Regions from separate parts of the Mesorhizobium sp. MC2-1-1 genome, predicted to be linked through region 1. Evidence: riboswitches for the same ligand, from Rfam matches in the RefSeq annotation. Region 1 holds a riboswitch; each other region holds the start of a gene.

Region 1 (3,266 bases):
TGGTTCATATCTCGACGCAATCGACCGGCCCGATTCGGTTAAACCGCGCGTACCCGTTTTGCGCCGAAGATCGACCACGCAGCCGTCATCAGCGCCGCCATCGTGACCAGCAGCACCGCAAGGCTTGGCAGGTGGAAGAAGATGCTCCGCCAGCGCGGCTCGACGACCGCGCCGGTGCTGAAGGCCTCGCCGCTATACTGGCACAGGATCCAGGACGCGCCGCTTCGCACCATGTCGACGTCGATATCCGAGATCAGCGCCTTCGCCTGGCGTTCGGCTGAGGGCATCGTCGCCATGTAGGCGAGCAGCGCCTTGGCCGTGGCCAGATAGGCGTGGCTGCATTCGTTGAAGGGGCTTTCCTCGTCGCCGATGCTTCCCGGCATCAGGCCCCACAGGCAGTAGGTGAATTGCAGATTGCCGTGATTGTAGAGCCGCCGGAAGGTCGGGTCGGTCACGGTCTGGCGTTGCGCAAGGTCGAGGATTTCGCCCCGGTAGCGCGCGATCACAGCCATCTGGCCGTGGGTCAGGCTGGGGATCTGGATGCCCGGGGGAGGCGGGGCCGAAGACCCGCTATGCGCCTCGGCCGGAATGGCGATCAGAAGTGACTGCCAGATCGCCAAAAAGAAAATGGCCGCCAGGGCAAGGAACCGTGGCGGCCAACGCATGGGTTTCAGGCGTAGCGGCGGGCAGGGCCGCGCTGGTCGCGCGCGGCGACCAGGCGCTCGACAACCGCGCCGAAGCCGAGCCCGACGACGGCCCACAGCACGAGCTGCATGCCGAGCGAGGCGACGCGGAACTGCCACAGCACCGTCGCCGAGAAGTTTTCCGGCACTTCGTTGATGTCGGGCAGGGCTGCCTTCACCAGTGCGAAGACGACGAGGAAAGCGAGGCCCGCGACGATCGAAGCGTTCCAGGCGCCGAGTTGCTTCCACAACCGCTGCGCCAGGCCGACCGCCGCCACCATCGCCGCGATCGAGACCACGATCATGATGAAGAACAACTCGGTTCGGTAGGCGATCGTCTCGGCGTTGCCGACCGCCGGCGGGTTCGCAGGGTATTTGAGGCTGGGAACCACGATCACGGCAAGGAAGCCGAGCAGCGCGATGAGCGCCGAAGTGCCGCGCGGCCCGAGCGAACCAAGCCGGCCATAGGCATAGGCAAAGACCAGCGAGAACAATCCGCCGAGCGCCGCGCCATAGACCAGAACGCCGGTTGCGAGACCGATGCCGGCCTGCGTTGCGCGGCTGACCATCTCGGGCTCCGGCGCCTCGCCGGACGCCTGGGCCTGCTGCTCCTCGAAAGCGATCGCCTTGTCGACCTGCGGCTCGCCATAGACGCGCGCGAAAGCGAATGCGAGCACCCCGGCGACCAGCCCTACAAGCATGCCACGCAGCAAGAGTTTTCCGACCATGTCACCAATTCCTCCAGGCAATTCCAGGAAAAGTGCGAAGCGATTTTCCGCCCGGAATTGCGTCAAGCCAATCGAGCAATTCCAGGAAAAGTGCGAAGCGGTTTTCCGCCGGGGATTGCGTCAAGCCAATCGAGCAATTCCAGGAAAAGTGCGAAGCGGTTTTCCGCCCGGAATTGCGTCGAAACAACCAGGCAATTCCAGGGAAAAATGCGTAGCGGCTTTCCGTCCGGAATCGCGTTGGATCAGATCGAAAAGCGGGGTCGGCGATGCCGAGCCGCTTTAATGGCAGGGGAAGCCGAGCAGGTGGCGGCCGTCATGCACGAACTCGTGCACCGCCGTGCCACGGATCAGCGACGTCGCGCCTTCTTCCGCGCCGACGAAATAGATCGCCAGCATCAGCATCAGGCCAGCGAAGATGGCCCAGGGCAGAAGCTCGCGGACCGGGATTGCAACCGGGCCGTAGGTGGGGGCGAAGGTGGCGTCGGACATTTCGAACTCCTGTGGGATGCTGCGTCCCGTTGATCCAACCATGCTGCGGAATAAGGCCTGACTTTCGGCTGATGCCGATTACAGTGGCGCGACCGTGCCGGACTCGCACCGGCTTCCAATCCCGTATAGCGCTAAAACACTTGTCAGCACTTCGTTCGCCTGTCAACGACATGTAATGGCCGGCACGGCTTCGTGGGGCTTATTTTTCGCTGAGCCACGGAGTTTGGAATGTTCGCCCGCCTGACCATGATCGCAAGCGGAGCCACGCCCGGCATGCGCAAGGGCCGCTTTCCGAACGACGAGGCGCCGGAGCCACGCGCCTTCGAGCGCGCGGGCGCGCTGGCCGCCTCGCTGCGCCACGCCGGCCGCGCCTGGACAAGTCCGGCGCTTGCCGCGCGCAGGACAGCCGAGGCGCTCGGCCTCGACGCGACGGTCGAGCCGCTGCTTGCCGAGCAGGATTTCGCGCGCTGGGCCGGCAAAAGCCTCGAGGAGGTCCAGGCCACGGACCCGGAAGGCATGGCCGCCTGGTTCGCCGATCCGGACGCAGCACCGCATGGAGGCGAATCGCTCGCCGCGGTGGCCCGGCGCGGCGCCGCGCTGATGCAGCGGCTGGCCGGCGAGGGCGGCCACACCATCGCGATCACCCATGCGGCGCCGATCCGCGCCGCCATCGTGCATGTTCTGGGCGCCCCGCTCTCCTCGGTCTGGAAGATCGACGTCGAGCCGTTTTCGTTCACCGAGTTCCGCAGCGATGGCCGCCGCTGGGTGCTCCACGCCAGCGGCGTAGCTGTCGTCTGAACGGTCGGCGCGTGTTTTTCCCTCACGCGGATACTGCCAAGCTTCGACAACCGTCCGCACGTAATATCAAAGTAAGTGTTTCAGGAATCGCTAACGGAACGGAAACGCCTTGCTGCTATGGTGCGACCCCATGCGAGGAGAGCCTTGCCTGAGGAGCCCGCCTTATATGGCCAGTTATCCCGAGACCGAGCGTCGTCTTCATGCGCGCGAATTCGTGCTCAAGGAAGCCACCATCATTGCCGGCGCCGTCAGGATCGGCTGCTCGGTCAGGAACCAGCACGAGCAGGGCGCGGAATTGCGCGTCGCCGCTGATGCGGCCATTCCGGAACGCTTCCTGCTTGAAGTTCCGGCCGACGATATGGCCTATCGCGCCTTGGTGCGATGGCGGCGCAACGACCGCGTCGGCGTGGCGCTCTACAGCAACGCGCCGAAGGACTGAGGCGGGGTCGTCACACCATCTTCACTTGATTTCGCCCGGGCGGCGTGCAACCCAGCACGCGCGGAACGCTACCGGCACGAGCGCGTTCATTGCCGGACCAACAGGGATTCGCGAATGAGCAGGACAGCC
Region 2 (3,266 bases), 1.6 Mb from region 1:
CGAGTTGCAGCAGATGCAGGCATGGCTCGGCCTTGAGGCGATCGAAGTGACGCCTGCCGGCGACCTCGGACCGGCGCTGCTCAGCGTTGCCGCTGCCGAGCGCTCTTGACATCAGCGAAAGGCTACAGTCGTCTGACAAGGTTTTGTCGGCCTAAGTTCGAAGGATGGCGTCGCAAGAGGTTCTCGACCTGATTCACGAGGCGTTGATTGCGCATGAGATCGGCGCCGTCCGCGGACAGAACGATGTGACGCTTGAGCTGGAGGACCTTCGCTTTGAGGCCGAGATTTTCGACAGAGAGCAGCGGGAAGCAACAACCTGGCTTGTCGTCGAAATCCACATCTTCTCACCGTTGCTTGGATCTCAGCCTGTTATCGAATCCTTCGTTGGGATGGGCGAAACGCGTCAACAGGCGATAGTCCAGGCATTTGGAAAGTTTCTGATCGGCGTATTTCACGTGCTGATCGAGGGCTTGGCGAAACATGTTTGCGAGAACATGCAAGCCGAGATCGAATTCTGGCGTCGAAACGATGCCAGCTGGAAGGTGTATAGTGGGCCCGTCATTACTCAGGCCGTGACGGAATGCACGCTTAACCGGACATTTCCGGCGTTCTACGCCCAGCTGGAAAAACTGTTCTCCACAACCGTTCGCCCCGGCAGTCATTTTGCGCGGGTATTCGTGGCAAGCCACGGCGGACAACTTGTAGGCAAGGAAGTTCTGCTGGATAACGAAACATGGCCGGAGGCCCAGGAACTACTCGTCGGCTGGGACTGGCAGCACGGCGATAGGTACCAGGCATTGCGCCAGGTCATTCTTGCGTTACCGGAAGACAGACCGGTTGCGGCGAGCCGTTGGGCGCAGCTCGGCAAGAAAATTTTGCGGCGCTGATTGCAACTGGCCGACATCGCGGTGTCGTAGCCGCGCGTTGACACTACCGCCTGCAAAAGCCTAAATCCGCTCCAGACGGTCCCCTACCCGCAACGGCAGGGGCCAAGAGGGAATGCGGTGCGGGTCAAAACCCAAATCCGCGGCTGTCCCCGCAACTGTGAGCGACGAGCCTCGGCCGAAAACCACTGGGGTATTCCCGGGAAGGCGGCATTCAGGGCGACGACCCGCAAGCCAGGAGACCTGCCGTCTGAGACATTAGGTATCCGAATGCCCGGCGGGTTTTCCGGGCAAGGAGCATGGTTTTGGATCGCAACGGCAGTTTCCCGGCAAACAGTGCGGATATTTCGTCCGAGCCCGACACGCTGGCCGGTGTAACCGTCATCGTCTGCTCCTCCTGCCGCGACGAGACCGGCTCGGAAGCGCATCCGCGCGCCGGCGCGCTGCTGGCCGAAGACACGCGCCGCGCCGCATCGGCCGAAAACATCCGCATCCGCACCGTCGAATGCCTCGGCAATTGCAAGCGCCGGCTGAGCGCCGCGCTGCTGCGCGACGGTTGCTGGAGCTACGTCTTCGGCGATCTGGGTACCGCCAGCGGCGCCGACCTCGTCACCGGCGCCAAACTCTTCGCGACTTCGACCGACGGCCTGATCCCCTGGCGCGGTCGGCCCGATTCCCTCAAGCGCGGCCTCGTTGCCCGCATCCCACCCCTCGACATGCTGAAGGACTGACCATGACCGCCTCCGTTTCCCGCGTGCCCTGCACCGTCGTCACCGGCTTCCTCGGCGCCGGCAAGACGACACTGATCCGCAACCTAATCGAAAACGCCAAGGGCAAGCGGCTGGCGATCATCGTCAACGAGTTCGGCGATGTCGGCATCGACGGCGAAATCCTGAAAGGCTGCGGCGTCGACGCGTGCCCGGAGGAAAACATCGTCGAACTCGCCAATGGCTGCATCTGCTGCACGGTCGCCGACGATTTCGTGCCGGCGCTCGACCAGATCCTGTCGCGCACGCCCAAGGTCGATCATATCCTGATCGAGACCTCAGGCCTCGCTCTGCCGAAACCGCTGGTCCAGGCCTTCCAGTGGCCGACGGTGAAGAGCCGCGTCACGGTCGACGGGGTCATAGCCGTCGTCGATGGCCCGGCGCTCGCAGACGGTCGCGTCGCCTCCGACATGGATGCGCTGCAGGCACAGCGCGCGGCCGACGATTCGCTCGACCATGACGATCCAGTCGAGGAAGTTTTCGAGGACCAGATCGCCTGCGCCGACCTGATCATCCTGTCGAAGAGCGACCTCATGGACGCTGCCGGCTCGGCGCGCGCCAACGCCGTCATCGGCGAGCATGTGGCGCGCGCTGTCAAGGTCGTACCGACCACGCAGGGCAAGGTCGACCCTTCCGTGCTGCTCGGCCTCGGCCTTGCCGTCGAGGACGACATCGAGAACCGCAAGACCCATCACGACGACGAGCTCGACCATGAGCATGACGATTTCGATTCCTTCGTCATCGACATCCCGTCGATCGCCAATCCAGATGAACTGGCCAAACGCGTCGCCCTTGCCGCCGAGCAGGAAAACGTGTTGCGCGTCAAAGGCTTCGTCGAGGTTGGCGGCAAGCCGATGCGGCTCCTGCTGCAGGCCGTCGGCCCTCGCGTCAACCATTACTATGACCGCGCCTGGACGGCCGATGACGACCGCCGCTCGCGGCTCGTCGTCATCGGCCTCAAGGGCCTGAACCGCCCGGCGATCGAACAGATCCTTGCCGGCTGAGGCAAATCCAGACCGCAATGCATATCCTCGCCACCACGTCCGCTTCGCTCGATAATCTCGCCGAGCCGATCGACCTCAGGCAGACGCCTGCGGATGTCGTGGCCCTGTCCTTCACCGACAGCGATCTCGCAGGTTTGGCCACAGCCTGGAAAGCGGATGCCGCGCGGTTGCCGTCGATGCGGCTGGCGCCCCTTCGCGACCTTCGCCACCCCATGTCGGTCGACCTGTGGATCGACAGCGTCGCCCGCCATGCCAAGGTCATCCTCGTCCGCATCCTCGGCGGCTATGAATGGTGGCGCTACGGCTGCGACCAGCTCGCCGCGGTCGCGCACCAGCGCGGCATCAAACTGGCGCTGCTGCCCGGCGAAAGCCATGACGAGGACCAGCGCCTGATCGAGGCATCGACCTTGCCGCGCGCAGAACTCGACGCCCTGCTCGGCTACTTCCGCGAAGGTGGCCCGGCGAACATGGCGGCGCTGGTGCGAAGGCTGGCAAGGCTCGCCGGATCGGAGACGGCGGCGGCCGAGCCGGTCGGCGTGCCGAGGGCGGGATACTATCAGCCAGGTATCGGAGCCGTAGAGAAGCCTGAGCTTTCAACCGTCGGCTCTCCC
Region 3 (3,266 bases), 2.0 Mb from region 1:
GTCGCCGGCCGGCCCGTAGGCCTTCACATGCACGCCGGGTTTCAGATTGTCGAACATCCAGCGCGTCCCGACGCTGCCGGCCTGCGCTTTCACCGTCACCGCGATCGAGAACGGCCGCGACGGCGAGGACGAGAGCGTGTAGGTGCGCATCAGCGGCCCGTCGGCCGTCGGCAATTCCAGCGTCACGAACTGCCCGGGTTTGTAACGGAACCAGGTCTGGTTGTCGGAGCGGAAAGTGAAGGTCTTCACCTGCGGCGCCTCGTCGCTGACGCCGATCACCTCCAGCACCTGCAGCCTGTCGTTCCATGGCGCCATCTCGTCGAGATGGCGATAGAGTCCTAGATCCGTCATCGCGTTCATCTCTCCACCCTTCAGGCGACGTTGCGCAGCGCCGGGCGACCGCCTTCGGCAAGGCGCGGACCGATGAACGAGGCGTACCAGTCGACGAACTGGATCACGCCGCCCTCATGCAGCTCGGAATAGGGACCGGGCTCGTATGCGGGCGACAGGATGCCGAGCGCGTTTTCCTCGACGATGCGGCGGTCCTGATCGTTGGTCTCGGTCCAGACATGGGTGAGCTCGGCCAGATCATAGTCGACGCCTTCAACTGCGTCCTTGTGGACCAGCCATTTCGTCGTCACCGCGGTCTCGGTGGCGCTGATTGGCAGGACACGGAAGGTGACGGCGTGATCGATGAGGATGTGGTTCCAGGTCGTGGGGTAGTGGTAGTGCATCAAGGTGCCGATGCGGTCGGCGGCGACGCTGGCCGACAGGTTTTTCGTAACCGCGCGCCTGCCGCTCATCGTGTAGCTGATGGCGTCACGCAGCAGTGGTGCGCGTGTCGCGCGGTATTGCCCGGCCGGATCGATCCGGAACCGGCTCGGCAGGCCCGCCGCCTCGCATTTCGCCCAATGCGCAAGCATTTCCGGATCGCTGTCGGCGCCCTGTACACCTGTCACCGTCGGCGCTTCCGGGAATGTCTTGCACAGTTCGGGATGGTTGCCGGCGCAATGGTAGCATTCGCGGTTGTTTTCCCAGACCAGCTTCCAGTTGCCCTTTTCGACGATCGTCGATTCGAACGCGACCTTCGCCTCGCTCAACCGGTGCGGCAGGAGATAGGGTTCGATCATGGCGCGCATCGGCCCGAAGTCGGCCGGATCTTTCGCCAGGCAGATGAAGATGTAGCCGCCGACGCTTTCGCAGGCCACCGGCTTCAGGCCGAACTGGCTCTTGTCGAAGCTGTCGGCCATCTGACGGGCAAAAAGCAGCCGCCCGTCGAGCTCGTAGGTCCATTGATGGTAAGGGCAGACGAGTTTGGCCGCCATGCCTTTCTCGGCATTGCAGACGCGGCTGCCGCGATGACGGCAGGAGTTGTGGAAAGCGTTGACGGTTCCCTTCTGGTCGCGGACCAGCACCACCGGATAGTCGCCGATCTGGACGGTGATGTAGCTGCCCGGCTTCGGCAGTTCGCAATCATGGCCGATGAACAACCAGTCGCGATACCAGATCAGCTCCATGTCGAGCTTGAAATATTCGGGATCGGTGTAGAAGGGCTGCTCCAGCGAATAGCCCGGCTTGCGGCTCTGCAGGAGCCTCAGCATGTCGTTGCGCGCATCCATGTCCTGTCCTCTCGGTCAAGGACTGAACTGGTGGTGATGGAGAAGAACGACAGCGACCGGCTGGGCCGGGCACGCGCCGTCCGCCTCTTGACCGCCCACCGCGATCAGTCGAGTTCAAATGCCTCGGGCTGGTTTCCGGGCTCTGGAGTGTCCTTGCGGACTCTTCGCAACACCTTCCCAGGCCCTGGGGCCCAGTGGTCTCCCGTTGCGATTTCACTCCACCACCGTTGCGGGGGCAGCGCCGGATTTCGACCGGCTTCCCAATTCTCCGCCTCGTTGCGACGACGCGGCACCTGAGATGGCCTGATCTAACCACGACAGCCGGTTTCCCATCGGCATGAAAACGACATCGCATCCATGCGGCGCGACAAGGGGCACCGTATTCGCGGTGTTGACCCTCGCACTTTTCACCATGACCTTCGGCCTCGGTGCCTCCGCCCCGGACAAGCCTCGGGAGGGCTGTTGATGGTTAACAGTATCAAAAAGTGACTAGCAGTGACTTCTAAAATCGAACCGAACGGTTCGTTTCTGTTGACGGTGCGTGCAGGACGGTGTGAACGTTGGCGCTCCGACACACTTGGTGAGCCAACTGGAGAAATCGTGTAAAGCATTGATTGGATTCAATAAAAATATGGTCGTAGGCATGCTCATTAAAACTTCAAGATGCCGATCCATGGTCCAGATGGAAAAACTTCGTGATTGGAATCCGGCGATCGACTTACCCAAATCAGCGCTGTCCGAACGACGCGATTTCATTCCCAAGACACGCCGCTAGACGGACTGAATAAAAATACTGGAGTAGCAAAAATGAAAAAGATTGTTCTCACTGCCGCAGCCCTTCTGGCGATTTCCGGCAGCGCCTTTGCCGGTAGCGACAATTATGGTTCGCAGGCTGCCAATCCGCCGGCCGCCACGGTTGACTCTTCTTACACCGCCTCGGTCCGCAAGTCCGAACCGGCTGAACAGAAGCCTGTCACCACGGGCGCCGACCACAACCTTTTCGGTAACAACTAACAGCCGACTTCGAACGGCGACGGCTTTGCCCCTCGCCTCGGTCGGATCAGGAAATTCAGGAGCACGAAAATGAAGAAGATCGTTCTTGCCACCGTCGCCCTTTTGGCCGTTTCCGGCAGCGCTTTTGCCGGCAGCGATAATTACGGTTCCAACGGGGCCAACCAGCCGGCCGTCGCGGTCGACTCGACCTACACGGCGTCTGTGAACAAGTCGAACCCGGCTGCCGCGCAGAAGCCTGTCACCACGGGCGCCGACCACAACCTTTTCGGTAACAACTAACAGCCGACTTCGAACGGCGACGGCTTTGCCCGTCGCCTCAGTCGGATCAGCAAATTCAGGAGTTCCTAAGATGAAAAAGATCGTTCTTGCCACCGCGGCTCTCATGGCCGTTTCCACGGTTGCTTTTGCGGGTAGCGACAATTACGGCGACAGCGGCGTCAACCAGCCGGCTCCCGCCGTGGATACGACCCGCACTTCGTCGATCGGCAACGATTCGCCTGTCTACAAGCTGCTGAATTCGTCGCGCGACGCACAGAAGTCGGCCCCTCAGGGCAGCGACCGCGATCACTTCGGCAATCACTAACAACCGACCGTGATTTGAAAATAGGAGCGGCGGGCCGTAGCCCGCCGCTT

What was found. Region 1 has a riboswitch for cobalamin ahead of ACR64R_RS04420 (CbtB domain-containing protein). Riboswitches for the same ligand answer to the same signal wherever they lie in the genome.
Region 2: linked by a shared signal. The riboswitch ahead of ACR64R_RS12495 (DUF1636 family protein) and the one ahead of ACR64R_RS04420 (CbtB domain-containing protein) in region 1 are both predicted to bind cobalamin.
Region 3: linked by a shared signal. The riboswitch ahead of ACR64R_RS24205 (aromatic ring-hydroxylating oxygenase subunit alpha) and the one ahead of ACR64R_RS04420 (CbtB domain-containing protein) in region 1 are both predicted to bind cobalamin.

Annotation. Positions count from the first base shown of each region.
Region 1 is NZ_CP195205.1:898,326-901,591, forward strand. It holds gene ACR64R_RS04410 (hypothetical protein) at 39-665, opposite strand; gene ACR64R_RS04415 (CbtA family protein) at 671-1,411, opposite strand; gene ACR64R_RS04420 (CbtB domain-containing protein) at 1,691-1,900, opposite strand; adenosylcobalamin (AdoCbl) riboswitch at 1,901-2,044, opposite strand; gene ACR64R_RS04425 (histidine phosphatase family protein) at 2,129-2,698, shown strand; gene ACR64R_RS04430 (PilZ domain-containing protein) at 2,865-3,137, shown strand.
Region 2 is NZ_CP195205.1:2,483,562-2,486,827, forward strand. It holds gene ACR64R_RS12485 (winged helix-turn-helix domain-containing protein) at 1-109, shown strand, start outside; gene ACR64R_RS12490 (DUF6348 family protein) at 165-887, shown strand; cobalamin riboswitch at 947-1,149, shown strand; gene ACR64R_RS12495 (DUF1636 family protein) at 1,190-1,615, shown strand; gene cobW (cobalamin biosynthesis protein CobW) at 1,618-2,655, shown strand; gene cobN (cobaltochelatase subunit CobN) at 2,673-3,266, shown strand, end outside.
Region 3 is NZ_CP195205.1:4,885,674-4,888,939, forward strand. It holds gene ACR64R_RS24200 (FAD-binding oxidoreductase) at 1-351, opposite strand, end outside; gene ACR64R_RS24205 (aromatic ring-hydroxylating oxygenase subunit alpha) at 372-1,619, opposite strand; cobalamin riboswitch at 1,729-1,931, opposite strand; gene ACR64R_RS24210 (DUF680 domain-containing protein) at 2,427-2,633, shown strand; gene ACR64R_RS24215 (DUF680 domain-containing protein) at 2,703-2,912, shown strand; gene ACR64R_RS24220 (DUF680 domain-containing protein) at 2,983-3,216, shown strand.